DNA from 2 places in the Alteromonas sp. H02 genome. Region 2 is predicted to be linked to the other one. Evidence: predicted binding sites of a transcription regulator. Region 2 holds the regulator's gene; the other holds the start of a gene.
The links. Region 2 encodes ArgR, which controls arginine synthesis, uptake and breakdown. Its sites were predicted from a motif close to ANTGAATANNTATTCANT; they were not measured.
Positions count from the first base shown of each region.

Region 1: gltA (citrate synthase) is a predicted target of ArgR. The motif match lies at 5,140-5,157, and genes of this name have one in related genera.

Region 1 covers NZ_CM185021.1:2,912,549-2,920,371, forward strand. The annotation lists gene AC566Q_RS13475 (2-oxoglutarate dehydrogenase E1 component) at 1-1,650, opposite strand, end outside; gene AC566Q_RS13480 (succinate dehydrogenase iron-sulfur subunit) at 1,791-2,501, opposite strand; gene sdhA (succinate dehydrogenase flavoprotein subunit) at 2,515-4,287, opposite strand; gene sdhD (succinate dehydrogenase, hydrophobic membrane anchor protein) at 4,289-4,636, opposite strand; gene sdhC (succinate dehydrogenase, cytochrome b556 subunit) at 4,630-5,004, opposite strand; gene gltA (citrate synthase) at 5,436-6,713, shown strand; gene AC566Q_RS13505 (IS5 family transposase) at 6,929-7,823, opposite strand, start outside.
Region 2 covers NZ_CM185021.1:538,649-546,471, forward strand. The annotation lists gene AC566Q_RS02455 (outer membrane beta-barrel protein) at 7-2,322, shown strand; gene argR (transcriptional regulator ArgR) at 2,431-2,895, opposite strand; gene mdh (malate dehydrogenase) at 3,234-4,172, shown strand; gene AC566Q_RS02470 (hypothetical protein) at 4,395-5,291, shown strand; gene ppc (phosphoenolpyruvate carboxylase) at 5,410-7,823, opposite strand, start outside.

The DNA.
Region 1 (7,823 bases), 2.4 Mb from region 2:
ATCCCAGTCATGGCCGAGATACGGGTGCCAGTCAACACTGTGCTCGGTCATTGGCCGCCATTCTTCAACCACGCAGGCGCCATGGTCCATAGCAGCCCGATAGTCTTCGATAAGTTTATCGGCATCCTGTTTGCCCAGTACACCTTCGGCAATCAGCTGTTCGGCATAAAGCTCACGTGGTACCGGATGCTTCTTAATCTTCTGATACATCACCGGCTGTGTAGCATTCGGCTCATCCGACTCGTTATGGCCGTGACGACGATAACAAACCAGATCAATCACTACGTCGCGCTTAAATTTGTTACGGAAATCAAGCGCCAGCTTGGTAACAAATAATACAGCTTCAGGATCATCTGCATTCACGTGCAGAATCGGCGCCTGAACCATTTTAGCGATGTCAGTACAGTACTGGGTAGAACGGGTATCTTCAATTTTCGAGGTAGTGAAACCAACCTGGTTGTTGATAACGATTCGAACCGTACCACCTACTGCAAACCCGCGGGTTTGCGACATGTTGAAGGTTTCCTGAACCACACCCTGACCGGCAATGGCCGAGTCACCGTGAATAGTGACAGGCAGTACCTTGAGGGCGCTGTTTTCGCGACGGTCAAGACGGGCACGTACTGAGCCCATAACCACCGGGTTAACAATTTCAAGGTGTGACGGGTTAAAAGCCAGCGCCAGGTGAACGTTACCGCCCGGCGTAGCGAAGTCTGAAGAGTAACCGGCGTGGTATTTTACGTCACCAGCGCCCAACGACTCGTCGTGCTTGCCGCCAAATTCATCAAACAGTACTGACGGGTTTTTACCCAGTACGTTAACCAGCACGTTAAGGCGACCACGGTGAGCCATGCCCACAACCACTTCTTTAGTACCTTGCGAACCGGCCTCTTTAATCAGCCCTTTCAGCATCGGGATCAGCGCATCGCCACCTTCCAGTGAGAAACGCTTAGCGCCCGGGAATTTCGAGCCCAGGTACTTTTCCATACCGTCAGCGGCAACCAGGCCTTTGAGGATATCAATTTTCGAATCGCGGTCTAATTCAGGACGCGCTTCGACTGATTCAATACGTTGTTGTAACCAGCGCTTTTGCTCGGTATCGGTAATGTGCATATATTCTGCACCAATGGAGCTGCAATAGGTTCTGTTTAATGATTTAAACAGTTCACCTAATGGCATGGTTTCCTTACCGATGGCGTAAGAACCAACGTTGAAAACCGTATCAAAATCCGTCTCGGATAGATTGTGATGCGACAACTCCAGGTCTCTGACCCGTTCCTGTTTCCACAATCCCAGCGGATCGAGGTTGGCATGCTGGTGCCCACGGAATCGATAGGCGTTAATTAACTGCAACACCTTAACCTGTTTCTGGTCAGACTGATTACTGCTCGCTGTGGTAGCAGAGCCACTGCTACAACGGGCCAGTGGTCCCAGAGACGCCAGTTTGCGGAACTGGTCTTTGATAAGGCTATGGTTACTTTCTAATTCCACCCCATCCACTTTGGGTAAAGCGTCAAAGGTTTCACGCCAGGAATCAGAGACACTCTGCGGGTCGTCAAGGTAGGCTTCGTACAATGCTTCCACATAGGCAGCATTGGCTCCAGCCATGTGCGATGAGTCCCACCACGCTTTCATCACGCTTTCTTGCATTATTGTGCCTTGCTAGGTTGTCAATAAAACTATCAGGTCAGATGTCTTACCCGACCACATTTACAAAAAAATAGCCACCCCATAAGGATGGCCATTTATGCATTACTCACTTGTTACTGAAGCAGTAATCAAGTTAATTGCTAAACAGCCCGTTGTAAAAGCATGGACTTAATCTGTCCAATTGCTTTTGTAGGGTTGAGTCCCTTAGGACATACACTTACACAGTTCATGATACCGTGACATCTGAACACGCTGAAAGCATCATCCAGATCGTTCAGTCGCTCGTCTGTTGCTGTATCGCGGCTATCAATCAGGAATCGATAGGCGTGCAACAAGCCGGCTGGTCCGATGAACTTATCCGGATTCCACCAGAATGATGGACAAGATGTTGAACAACATGCACACAGTATACACTCATAGAGTCCATCCAGTTTAGCACGCTCTTCAGGAGACTGCAGATGCTCTCTTGCCGGCGGCTGTTTGCTGTCGTTAATTAAGAACGGTTTAATCTTCTCGTACTGAGTGTAGAACTGGGTCATATCGACCACCAGGTCACGCACTACCGGCAGACCAGGCAGCGGACGAATAACCACTTTACCTGAGCCCAGTGCTGACAACGGAGTGATACACGCCAGGCCATTTTTGCCGTTCATGTTCATGCCGTCAGAACCACAAACCCCTTCACGACAAGAGCGACGGAACGATAATGTTGGATCCTGTTCTTTTAAAAGAATCAGTGCATCCAGCACCATCATATCCTGGCCTTCTTCCACGTCCAGGGTGTAATCCTGCATGCGAGGTGCATTATCCACCTCAGGATTATAACGGTATACCGAAAAAGTTAATTGCATGATCTAACCCCTCTTAGTATGAACGTACTTTTGGCGGGAAGGCTTCGCGAAGCTTAGGCGCCATATTGACATCACGTTTAACCATATCTTCAGTCGCCGGGTTGTAAACACTGTGACACAACCAGTTCTCGTCATCACGATCCGGATAGTCAAAGCGGCTGTGTGCACCACGGCTTTCTGTGCGGAAGTTTGCTGCCACAGCAGTGCTGTAAGCAGTTTCCATCAGATTATCGAGTTCTAAACACTCAATACGCTGGGTATTGAAGTCGGCACTCTTGTCATCAAGACGTGCGCTTTGCAGACGCTCACGGATCTCTTTAAGTTGCTTGAGACCTTCGGCCATTGCATCACCTTCACGGAATACCGAGAAGTTAAGCTGCATACATTCCTGCAAATCTTTCTTGATTTGTACCGGATCTTCGCCTTTGCCTTTTTCTGAACCTTCCCAACGATTGAAACGCGCCATTGCACCTTCCAGATCAGACTCTGAAGCCTCGCGGCTTGGGGTCATTTCGTCCAGCTTGTCACCCAGATGTAAACCTGTAGCACGACCAAACACTACCAGGTCAAGCAGTGAGTTACCGCCTAAACGGTTCGCACCGTGTACAGATACACAGGCAATCTCACCACAGGCAAACAGACCGTTAACGACTTTGTCGTTACCGTTTTCGTCCAGCGTCAGACACTGACCATCAACGTTAGTCGGAATACCGCCCATCATATAGTGACAGGTTGGAATAACCGGAATCGGTTCTTTAACCGGATCAACGTGCGCAAAGGTACGAGACAGTTCAAGAATACCCGGCAGACGTGATTCAAGAACGTCTTTACCCAGGTGGTCCAGTTTAAGTTTGATGTGCGTACCCCATGGGCCTTCACAACCACGACCTTCACGGATCTCGGTCATCATTGAACGGGCAACTACGTCACGGCCGGCTAAGTCTTTAGCATTCGGTGCATAACGCTCCATGAAACGCTCGCCGTCTTTATTCAGCAGGTAACCACCTTCACCACGACACCCTTCTGTTACCAGGGTTCCCGCGCCGGCGATACCGGTTGGGTGGAACTGCCACATTTCCATGTCCTGTACGCAAACGCCGGCACGCAGGGCCATGCCCACGCCGTCACCAGTGTTGATGTGTGCGTTAGTGGTCGATGCGTAAATACGCCCTGCACCACCCGTTGCCAGAACAACCGCTTTAGATTTGAAATAAACCACTTCACCGGTTTCGATGTCGATAGCCGTACAACCAACTACATCGCCATCCTGGTTCTTAACCAGATCCAGTGCGTACCATTCGCTGAATACTTTAGTTTTGTTTTTAACGTTTTGTTGATACAGCAAATGCAGTAACGCGTGACCAGTACGGTCAGCCGCTGCTGCGGTACGTGCGCCCTGCTCGCCACCAAAGTTCTTAGACTGGCCACCAAATGGACGCTGATAGATTTTTCCGTTCTCGAAACGAGAGAAAGGCAGACCCATATTTTCCATTTCGATAATGGCTTCAGGTCCGGTTTTACACATATATTCGATAGCGTCCTGGTCACCGATATAATCGGAACCTTTAACGGTATCGTACATGTGCCATTCCCAGTTATCTTCATGGGAATTACCCAGCGCTACAGTAATACCACCCTGAGCGGATACTGTGTGCGAACGGGTTGGAAACACTTTTGATAGTAATGCACAGGATTTGCCAGACTGCGAGATTTGCAGTGCTGCGCGCATGCCTGCACCGCCGGCGCCAATTACGACGGCGTCAAACTCATGAACGGGTAAACTCATTTTACACTCCCCACAAAACAAACAAACCAGCGGCAACGTATACAAACGCGATAATATTCAGAACATACTGAATGGTAGCGCGCAGACCGGTTGGCTTAACATAATCGGTTAACACCTGCCACAGACCAATGCGAACATGGATCATGATGGAAACCAATGCAGCGAGGGTAAATACTTTCATCGCAATACCAGAGAACAAGCCCTGCCATACGTCGAAAGTAACTTCTTCAGTCGTGATAAAGAATCCAGCCATGAAGAATGTGTAGACTGCGATAATTACCGCAGTTGCGCGTAAAGAAACGTAATCCTGTACACCATTACGCTTGATGCTTGCCTGATTAGTTACCATAACGCAACCCCTATAACTACTGTCAGTACCACCCACAAACCAATAACAACTTGCGCACTTAAGTTACCTGACTCAAGCTCTTCCCAGTGACCCATATCCATTATGCCGTGACGGATACCGCCAAGGATGTGATAGGTCAGCGCAGAAGCTGTACCGATTGCAATGATCTTTCCAATCAATCCATCCATTAAAGCCTGCACGTTGGCGAAGCCTTCTGGAGATGATACCGAAACGGCCCATGCCCAGATCACAAACAGCAGCGCAAAAAACATTGCGACACCGGTTACGCGATGGAGAATTGACGAAATAGCAGAGGGAGGAAATTTAATGGTGTTAAGGTCTAAATTTACTGGTCTTTGCTTTTTCACAATTTTTGCCTGTTTTATCCGTAGGGACAAACCACTCTCGTGTTGAGTCCTGACAGAGTGATTCTGATTGTTACTAAGTTAATTTTCTCATCCAATGAGGTGTTAACATTTTGTGAATATTTTATTACTTAGTTAACAGAATAAATATTCAGTTAATTTAAGTAGGCCAGAGTATATCCACGACCTATTATAATTACAATTTTTTGTGTGGTATTAGGACATTAGTCTTAGGTCGTAGAAAGGATAAAAATGCTTGATCCCGGGTACTACATAACCAGTATAATCGATAACAATCTAGAATATTTATGTGGAATATAAGTAATAAAATTGACTTGTTACTGCATAATAAAGTACAAATACGCCACTTTTCCCACCGGATTGCTCAAAATTGAGTAACATCCCGATAAAGAAAATTCTGAGGAGAGCAACTTATGGCAGATCAAAAAGCCATTCTGAAAGCGGGCGACAAGGAAATTGAACTTCCTATCTTGTCTGGTACAGCAGGCCAAGATGTGATTGATATTCGTGCCCTTGGCAAACACGGCTATTTCACTTACGACCCTGGTTTCCTGGCGACTGGATCTTGCGAGTCTTCCATCACATTTATCGACGGCGCAGAAGGTGTATTATTACACCGCGGCTTCCCAATCGACGAACTGGCTCGTGATGCCAACTATCTGGAAGTTTGTCACATGCTGCTGCACGGTGATGCACCGAATAAAGAAGAATACGAAGAATTCGAAAACACCATCAAGCGCCACACCATGGTACATGAGCAGATTCACATGTTCTTCCATGGCTTCCGTAATGACGCCCACCCTATGGCGATGCTGAACGGTACTGTTGGTGCGATGTCCTCGTTCTACCACAGCGACCTGGACGTTTCTAATTTTGACATGCGTGTACGTTGTGCACACCGTCTGATTGCGAAGATGCCTACCCTGGTAGCGATGTGTTATAAGTACAACATCGGTCAGCCATTTGTTTATCCTCGTAACGACCTGAGCTACGCGGCTAACTTCCTGAATATGATGTTCTCTGTTCCGGCTGAAGATTACAAAATCAGCCCGGCGGTAGAACGCGCTATGGACCGCATCTTTACCCTGCACGCCGACCACGAGCAAAATGCATCAACCTCTACCGTGCGTTTAGCGGGTTCTTCCGGTGCTAACCCCTATGCCTGTATCGCTGCAGGTGTTGCTTCACTGTGGGGCCCTGCACACGGTGGTGCTAACGAAGCTTGTCTGAATATGCTGGAAGAAATTGGTTCAGTAGACCGCATTCCTGAGTTCATTAATCGTGCGAAAGATAAGAACGATCCGTTCCGTCTGATGGGCTTTGGTCACCGTGTATACAAAAACCACGACCCACGCGCTACAGTAATGCGCGAAAGCTGTCACGAAGTACTGAAAGAGCTGAATGTTCAGGATCCGCTGCTAGACGTAGCAATGGAGCTGGAACGTATTGCTCTTGAAGACCCGTACTTCGCCGAGAAGAAACTGTTCCCGAACGTAGATTTCTACTCTGGTATCGTACTGAAGGCAATCGGTATCCCAACAAACATGTTTACCTGTATTTTTGCCCTGTCACGTACTGTTGGCTGGATTTCACACTGGCACGAAATGATGTCTGATCCTGCACAAAAGATCGGCCGTCCTCGCCAGTTATACACCGGTCACAACCAGCGTAAATATACGCCAATTAAATAACGTTTAATTTAATTGTTAAAAAATAAAGGCTCGCATTGCGGGCCTTTTTTATTACTAATAAGTAGCTTAGGAAACTGCGAATAAGTCCTGCAATTTAGTTCTTGAACCAGCCTTTGCATTCGCCGCCTAATTTTTGAACGCTAAATTCTCAATTTAGGCCAATATACTACCTTTTTAGGCCTGATTTCGGCCTTATTCCGGGTTATTCCCGGATTTCAGACAGATCTTGGCTGTCGTCGTAACATTTGGTCTACTTTAAACAGGTTCGCCAAGGTGAATAGCATGGCTAACTGCGAGTCATTTTTCATCAGTCCTTTATAGCGTGCTTTGATAAAGCCAAACTGACATTTGATGATCCGAAACGGATGCTCTACTTTCGCCCGGATGCTGGCTTTTAAGTATTCGATGTTAATGGCCGTTTTGTTTTTGCGAGGATGCTTTTTCAGCGCCCGGACTTTTCCGGGGCGTTCGGCAATCAGCCATTCCACATTTGTATCTTTCAGCTCTTCGCGTTTTTCTGCGCCTTGATAACCAGCATCGCCGGAAGCGAATTCTTCTTCGCCGTGCAACAGGTTGTGCAACTGGTTCAGGTCATGTTCGTTGGCGGCGGTGGTCACCAGCGTATGAGTCAGACCACTCTTGGCATCCACACCAATATGGGCTTTCATGCCGAAGTGCCATTCATTGCCTTTCTTGGTCTGATGCATCTCCGGGTCACGTTCATTCTTTTTATTTTTAGTGGAGCTGGGCGCTTCAATAATCGTGGCATCCACCAGTGTACCCTGCGTCATCATCACACCGCAGTCCGACAGCCATTGGTTGACCGTTTTGAATAATTTGCGAGTCAGCTTGTGCTTTTCCAGCAAGTGCCGGAAGTTCATAATGGTAGTGCGGTCTGGAATGGCTTTATCCAATGACAGTTGCGCAAACTGGCGCATCGAAGCAATTTCATATAACGCATCTTCCATTGCCTCATCACCAAGGCTATACCATTGCTGCATACAGTGAATGCGAAACATGGTCTCAAGCGCATACGGACGTCTGCCATTGCCTGCTTTAGGATAAAAGGGTTCAATTACTTCCAGCAGTTGAGTCCACGGCAACAAGTTG
Region 2 (7,823 bases):
GACAAATTGTTCTTCTTTGTTGCTTACGACAAGTTTGAAGCAGTTGCTCCTCTGCGTAACGGACCTACTGGTTCTGGCGCGCTGAACGAAGAGCCAGACATCTCTATGGATGACGTAGCAGCGGTTGGCGAAATCGTTTCTAACGTTTGGGGCTTCGATATCGGTGACTTTAACAAAGGTCCTGAAGAAGACGAGAAAGTTCTGGCGAACATCGACTGGAACATCAACAACGATCACCGTGCAAAGTTCACTTATATGAGAACCGAAGGTAACTCAATTAATGAACAGAACGGTAATAACTTCCTGGCTTCTGACAACATCCTGGGCGCTTCTTCTGCGTGGTATGACCGTTCAGAAAAAATCGAAAGCTTCATCGGTCACCTGTTCTCAGACTGGACAGCGAATTTCTCGACTCAGTTGAAAATTGCCAGCACTACTCAGGCGACTGGTCAGGATCCGTTAAATGGCGGTGAGTTCCCTAACTTTGCAGTATTCCTGCGCGAAGTAGACGGTGAAGAGAACTACCTGACAATCGGTCCGGACCGTTATCGTCACGGCAACTCGCTTGACCAGGACTTCCTGCAAATTAAAGCCGTTGCTATTTACTCGATGGATGATCACATCATCAAAGCGGGTTTTGAGCGCGAAGACGTAGACGTGAACAACCAGTTCTCGCAAAACTCTGAAGGTTCATACCTGTTCGACAGCCTGGAAGACCTGCAAAACGCTCAGGCCTCTGCATTGCTGTACAACAACGCTGTGACTAACAACGAAGATGATCTGCGTGCAATCTGGGGTTATGCATCTAACTCTGTTTACATTCAGGATTCATGGGCAGCTTCTGCTGACCTGACCGTTGATTTTGGTCTGCGTTATGACTGGTATGAGTCAAGCGGCGAAATCCGTGAAAACCAAAACTTCATCGACCGTTACGGTTTCACCAACAGTACCGACATCGACGGCCTGGACGTGATTTTGCCACGTATCTCATTCGAATGGTTTGCGGGTGATTACACTACTGTACGTGGTGGTATTGGTCGCTTCTCTGGTGGTGCACCAAGCGTTTGGATTTCAAACAGCTACTCTAATGACGGTGTTATCTCTGATGACTACGAAGATTTTGGTTCTGGTATGACTTACCAGGTTCCAACCACGCCAGATGCAGCGACTGGTCAGTACATCCCACAAGACGTGCTGGATGCCCTGGCGAATACCGCTCCGGATGGTTCAGTTAACGCACTGCGTCCTGACTTCGAAATCCCGGTAACCACTAAAGTAAGCTTAGGTGTTGCACACGAGCCGCAGATTGATGCGCTTGAAGGCTGGGTATTCTCTGCTGACGTATTGTACAACAAGCTTGAAAATGCCACGTATTGGTACGATCAACGCTGTGAAGACCCAGTGGGTACAGCGCCAGACGGCCGCGGTGTTTACGACTGTAGCAATGGTCCGGAAGCACTGGTTGTAGGTTCAGTTGATGATGGCGACTCAATGCTTTACGCAGTGTCTGCGACCAACGAGTGGGATACAGCATACGGTACGTTTGATTTCTTCACCAGCTACACTTACGCAGATGTTGAAGATGTTGGTTACGGTACGTCTTCTACTGCAACCTCTAACTACTCTGACTTCGCGGCCTATGACCGTCAGAAGCCTCGCGCTGGTACGTCAAACTTCCAGACCGAGCATCTGTGGAAAATGCGCTTTAACTGGAGCAAAGAGCTGATCGACGGTTATCAAACCAAAGTATCGGTATTTGCGACTCGTCGTTCTGGTCAGCCTTACAGCTATACCTTTAACGAAAACAACGCGTGTGTGCTAGATGCCGATGGTGGTCGTTGTGCTCGTGAGAGCCGTAACGATGATGCCGGTCACCTGTTGTATGTACCATCTGGTCTGGACGATCCATTGTTCGCAGCCAGCTCATTTGGTGGTGACCTTGCCGCGCAACAAGAGTTTATGGATTACATCGCTAACTCTGAGTTAGCTGGCTACGCTGGCGGCATTGCCCCACGTAACGGTGACAACTCTCGTTGGTCAACAATTATCGACGTCCGTATCCAACAAGAACTGCCAGCATTTATGCCAGAGCATAAGCTGACCGTGTTCTTCGATATCGAGAACTTCGGTAACCTGTTAAATGACGACTGGGGTCGTATTGAGCGTACCCGTTACGAGTATGAGCGTGCAGTAGTATCTGCTCAAATCGTTGACGGCCAGTACGAATACTTCGACCTGAGAAGCCCAAGCCGTATCGAGAACTTAGAAGTACTGTCTCAATCAGTATGGCAAGTTCAGTTCGGTGTTAAGTACGACTTCTAATAGTTAAGTCTTTATACCTAAACGAAAAAACCACCCGCGAGGGTGGTTTTTTTATGTCTGGAAATGCGCGTGAAGGCAAAAGATTGCAACGCTATGCGCGTGCTGACGCTACACGTTGTCGAATAAGTCCTCTACACGCTGGCGCAGGTTTTCGATTTTAGTAACATCGGCCGGCGCAATAAAAATGGTGTCATCACCGGCAATGGTACCCAGCACACCGTCTTTTTTACTTAGTGAATCCAGCAAACGCGCGATGAGCTGAGCAGCCCCCGGACTGGTGCGGATAATTACCATCACATTATTATGGACAATATCCAGTACCAACTGCTTGAGTGGGCTTTTAGCCGTTGGCATGCCCAGTTCCGGCGGCAGGCAGTACACCATGTCGCCACGGGCATTGCGGGTGCGCACCGCGCCAAATTTACTTAGCATGCGGGATATTTTACTTTGGCTGATATTGTTGAAGCCCTGATGTTTGAGTCCTTCAACAATTTCGCCCTGAGAACCGTAACTTTCTGCCTTGAGGATGTCTTTGAATGCTCTGACGAGCTCTTCCTGCTTATGATTTGCCATTAAAATCCTGACGTTTATTAGTATCGTGATGGTAGCCTTGGTGGCTATGCAATAATGGTTAATCGATTCGGCTTACCCGTCGGCTTGGTGTATACTATGACTCGCGAAGGGTTCAGGCCGGTATGATTATTCTTACCCTAACTGTATAAAACCAGTTATTTTGCCTTGTTTTGCATGAAAAAACAACATATTTGCATAACTATGCAGTTATGTTGAATATAACCCGATTATTCGCTCGTTCATCCCTCATAAGACTAATAGGTGATTGAGTTTTAGGCTGACATCCTTTAGTGTGTTCGGCCGTTATTAAACGTGATTCTTTCCATAGGAGAAATGGTATGAAAGTAGCCGTGTTAGGTGCTGCCGGTGGTATTGGTCAGGCGCTGTCACTGTTGTTAAAAACACAACTGCCAGCGGGTTCTGAGTTAGCTTTGTACGACGTTGCGCCGGTTGTTCCTGGTGTTGCTGTAGATTTAAGCCACATCCCTACTGCAGTTAAGGTTACCGGTCACGGTAAAGACGATCTGGCTGAAGCATTAACCGGTTGTGATGTAGTATTAATTCCAGCAGGTGTTCCTCGTAAGCCTGGTATGGACCGTTCAGACCTGTTCAACATCAACGCTGGTATCGTGAAGGCGCTGGTTGAAGGTATTGCAGATAACTGTCCTTCTGCATGTACCTGTATCATTACTAACCCGGTTAACACCACCGTAGCAATCGCTGCCGAAACGCTGAAAGCAAAAGGCGTTTACGACAAGAACAAACTGTTTGGTGTAACCACTCTCGATGTTATCCGTGCCGAGACGTTTGTTGCTGAACTGAAAGATCTGGACCCTGCAAATACGCATGTACCGGTAATCGGCGGCCACTCTGGTACTACTATTCTGCCACTGCTGTCTCAGGTTGAAGGCGTAGAGTTCTCTGACGATGAGATTTCTTCACTGACTACCCGCATTCAAAATGCCGGTACTGAAGTCGTTGAAGCTAAAGCGGGCGGCGGTTCTGCTACCTTGTCTATGGGTCAGGCGGCAGCGCGCTTCTGTCTGTCTCTGGTTGCTGCTATGCAAGGCGACAACGTGGTTGAGTACACTTACGTACAAACCGACGACAGCGACGACGCAGCGTTCTTCTCTCACCCTGTACGTTTAGGTCCAAACGGTGTAGAAGAAATCCTGTCTTACGGCGAACTGAGCGCTTTTGAACAAAAAGCCAAAGAAGATATGCTGGAAGGCCTGCGCGGCGACATCAAACTGGGTGTTGACTTCGTAAACGGCTAAGCGTCCTCTTACGTTATTTAAGAAACCGGCTCTCGTAGCCGGTTTTTTTATGTCCTAAAGTAGTGTTCACAAAATCATCATTTATGTGGCGAACTATCGGCGTTGATTTATACTAGGCGAGAGGCGGATTGGTATCCGCCGCTTGCTAATGAGTCGGGCAGACAGTGATTCTCTTACCCGGCTAAGCACTATCGGTATTTTGCAGTATAAAAGGGTGGTGGGGTGAAGTTCGTTACAAGAATGGCGTTGAGCCTTGCTGTGTTTCTGAGCTGTAACGGTATAGCCTGTGCTAATGCTGGTGCACAGCAGGCGCCGTCGCAACCCTGGCACAACATTGACTTCGTAACCCATAGCTCAACGTTTTACGATGCTTTCAGAGACCAGGCGAATACCGAGCCCGGTTTAGCTGCCGACGTTTACAGGGCATTGTTTAGCCAAATGGGCTTTGTGCCCACAATCCGGCTGGATGTGATCAGCCGAATCAATTCACTGGACTTTGACTCCGAGTCGGCCTGCAGCGTGTTAATGCTAAAAAGTCCTGCACGGGAAGCGGCATTTACCTTTAGCCTGCCAGTCGATTTTTTACTCTCACACCGCCTTTATCAAACAAATGAGACGCCAGCGGTTCCGGCTGAGGTACTCAATGATAAAGGTGAACTACTTAGTCTTTCGGCGCTATTTTCGCAGCGGGAAAACCACCAATTGATTGTGCTGAAAGGGCGTTCTTACGGGTCTGTTCTGGATGCGCAGATAAGGCAGTTACCCGATGCTGCAAAATATACGCGCTGGGGCAGCAATCAGTATGATGCTGACATCAGAATGCTTGCCAGAGGCCACGGAAATTACATTCTCGCTTATCCCTATGATATTCATCGTGAAGCGGCAAACTTTGCAGGAGTATCATTTAAAAGTACGCCGATTGCCAACAATACAGCGATCCGCACCGGGCATATTATGTGTACAAAGACACCCCTAACTTTGGCGTTTTTGGAAGAGGTAAATACTCACTTACGTAAGCTATATCATCAACAGGTTTATATTGATGCGCATTTAAAGCATACCCCGCCGGACTCGCATCAGGCCCTGCATGAAGGTGTTGCTTACCTGAGATCGTTGTAATAAAAAAACCACGCCGAAGCGTGGTTTTTTGTTACAAACTACTGCGCAAAACAGCTTTCAAAATCCTCATTTACTCTTTGTAAACTGCGGTTTTTCAAACAATTTTTGCTTGTAAGAGCTAGCCGGTATTACGCATACCGATAGCAATACCACTGATCGCCACCATCATGGCTTTATCCAGCGTGGCATCATGCTCGTCTTCATCTAACTGACGCAGACGGGATAACAGCTCGATTTGCAGGAAGTGCAGAGGCTCAAGGTACTGAGCACGAATGTTCATCGACTCTTTACCTTGTGGATCGGCTTCCATAATGTCGGCCTGGCCGTTGATATCCAGCTGCAGCTTAATGGCTTCCTGTAGCTCCGCGCGCAAACCTTCACCAAAGTGCTTCAGTTCATCGGGTACCAGACGGTCATCGTATTCGGCGCTGATACGCGGGTCAGCCTTCTGGAATACCATGTCGAGCATGGATAAACGTGACTGGAAGAACGGCCAGTTCTCGCGCATTTCCTGAAGCTTCTCGTGGTTACCTTCCTGACGAACCGCTTCAATGGCTTTCATGCTGCCTAACCAGGCTGGCAGTACCAGACGGGTTTGTGCCCAGGCAAAAATCCATGGAATAGCACGCAGGCTTTCAATACCACCAGTTGGTTTACGTTTGGCAGGACGACTACCTAACGGTAATTTACCCAGTTCCTGCTCAGGTGTAGCCACTCTGAAGTAAGGCACAAATTCCGGATCCTGACGAACTACGCCACGATAGAAATCACGACCCTTAGCGGCCATGGCTTTCATCAGTTCACGCCACTCGTCTTTAGGAGCCGGTGGTGGGAACAACATGGCTTCTATAATCGCACTGGTGTAGATACCCAGGCTGCGTTTAGCCAGTAATGGCATACCAAACTTATAACGGATGGTTTCACCCTGTTCGGTGACCCGGAAACCGCCGTCCAGTGAACCCGGAGGTTGCGAGTGGATAGCGGCATGTGCCGGTAACCCGCCACGGCCAATTGTACCGCCGCGACCATGGAACAAGGTCAGCTTAATGTCGAACTCCTCAGCCAGCGCAACCAGCGCTTCCTGAGACTCGTACTGCGCCCAGCCTGCGGCAATGGCGCCCGCATCTTTGGCAGAATCAGAATAACCAATCATAACGAACTGCTTACCCTGAATATAACCGCGGTACCAGTCGATGCTCAGCAGTTTACGCATCACAATCGGTGAGTTATTCAAATCGTCCAGGGTTTCAAACAGCGGTGCTACTGGCATTGGCCAGTCAACGCCCATTTCCTGTAGCAGTAACTGTACGGCCATGACATCAGACGCTTCACTCGCCATGGAAATGGTATAGATACCAAACCCGTGTTTACTGTGGCTGGCAATCACCTTACAGGTGTCCAGCACTTCCTTCACATCTTCTGAAGGTTCCCAACAACGCGGGAACAGTGGGCGTTTGGAGCTTAACTCGCGGAGCAGGAAGGCTTGTTTGTCGGCCTCGTTCCAGTGCGCGTAATCGCCTAAGCCCAGATAGCGGGTTACTTCGCTCAGTACATCAGCGTGACGCTGTGAGTCCTGACGCACGTCCAGGCGTAACAGGTGCACACCAAAACACTTAACGCGGCGGATGGTGTCGAGCAGCATGCCGTTGGCGGTAACTTCCAGGCCCGACTCACACAGTGAGCGGTAGCACATCAGCAGCGGCTCTAACAGTTCATCGTTAGACCCAATCCACTGGCTGGAATCGTAAGGACGACCGTTGAAGAAGTCGTAAATACCGTCGCGAGTGTCTGCACAACGTTTTACCAGCGGACGTAACAATGCGCGGTACGGTTCGTAAACTTCGCCAACCGCAGACTTGAGTTCATCGTTGCAGTCGTTCATCGACAGCTCAACCTGCAGACGATCAAGGTCAATGGTCAGCAGTTTGGCGGCACGGCGACGGGCCAACAGCAGTACTTCTTCGGTGACCTTGGCAGTAACAAACGGGTTACCGTCGCGGTCGCCGCCCATCCACGAACTAAAATGAATCGGCGCTGCATCGATTGGCAAACTAACGTTGTAGTCCTGCTGTAAGCGCTCATCTAAGTCGCGCAGAAACTCAGGCACCGCATCCCACAGAGAGTTTTCGATGACTGAGAAGCCCCAGCGTGCCTCGTCAACCGGGGTAGGGCGTACCGAACGAATTTCTTCGGTGTGCCAGGCCTGGCTGATTAAGTCGGCAATGCGGGTTTCCAAACGTTTACGTTCAGTGTCACTTAATTGCTCGTGGTGAATGCTCTTTAAGCAATACGCCAACTCTTTGTGCTTGTGAATAAGGGTGCGACGGAATACTTCGGTAGGGTGAGCGGTAAGCACCAGATCGATGTCCAGCTTTGCCACCGCTTCTTCCACTTCAAGCGCACTCAGTTCCGCCTTATCGAGGTGTGAAAAGAGCGAGTCGATGGATGCGTCGACATCCAGGCCGGCGTTGTATTCCTGTTCGGCGATATTGCCCAGGTTAAGAAACTGAGCGAATGCTCTGGCTACTACCA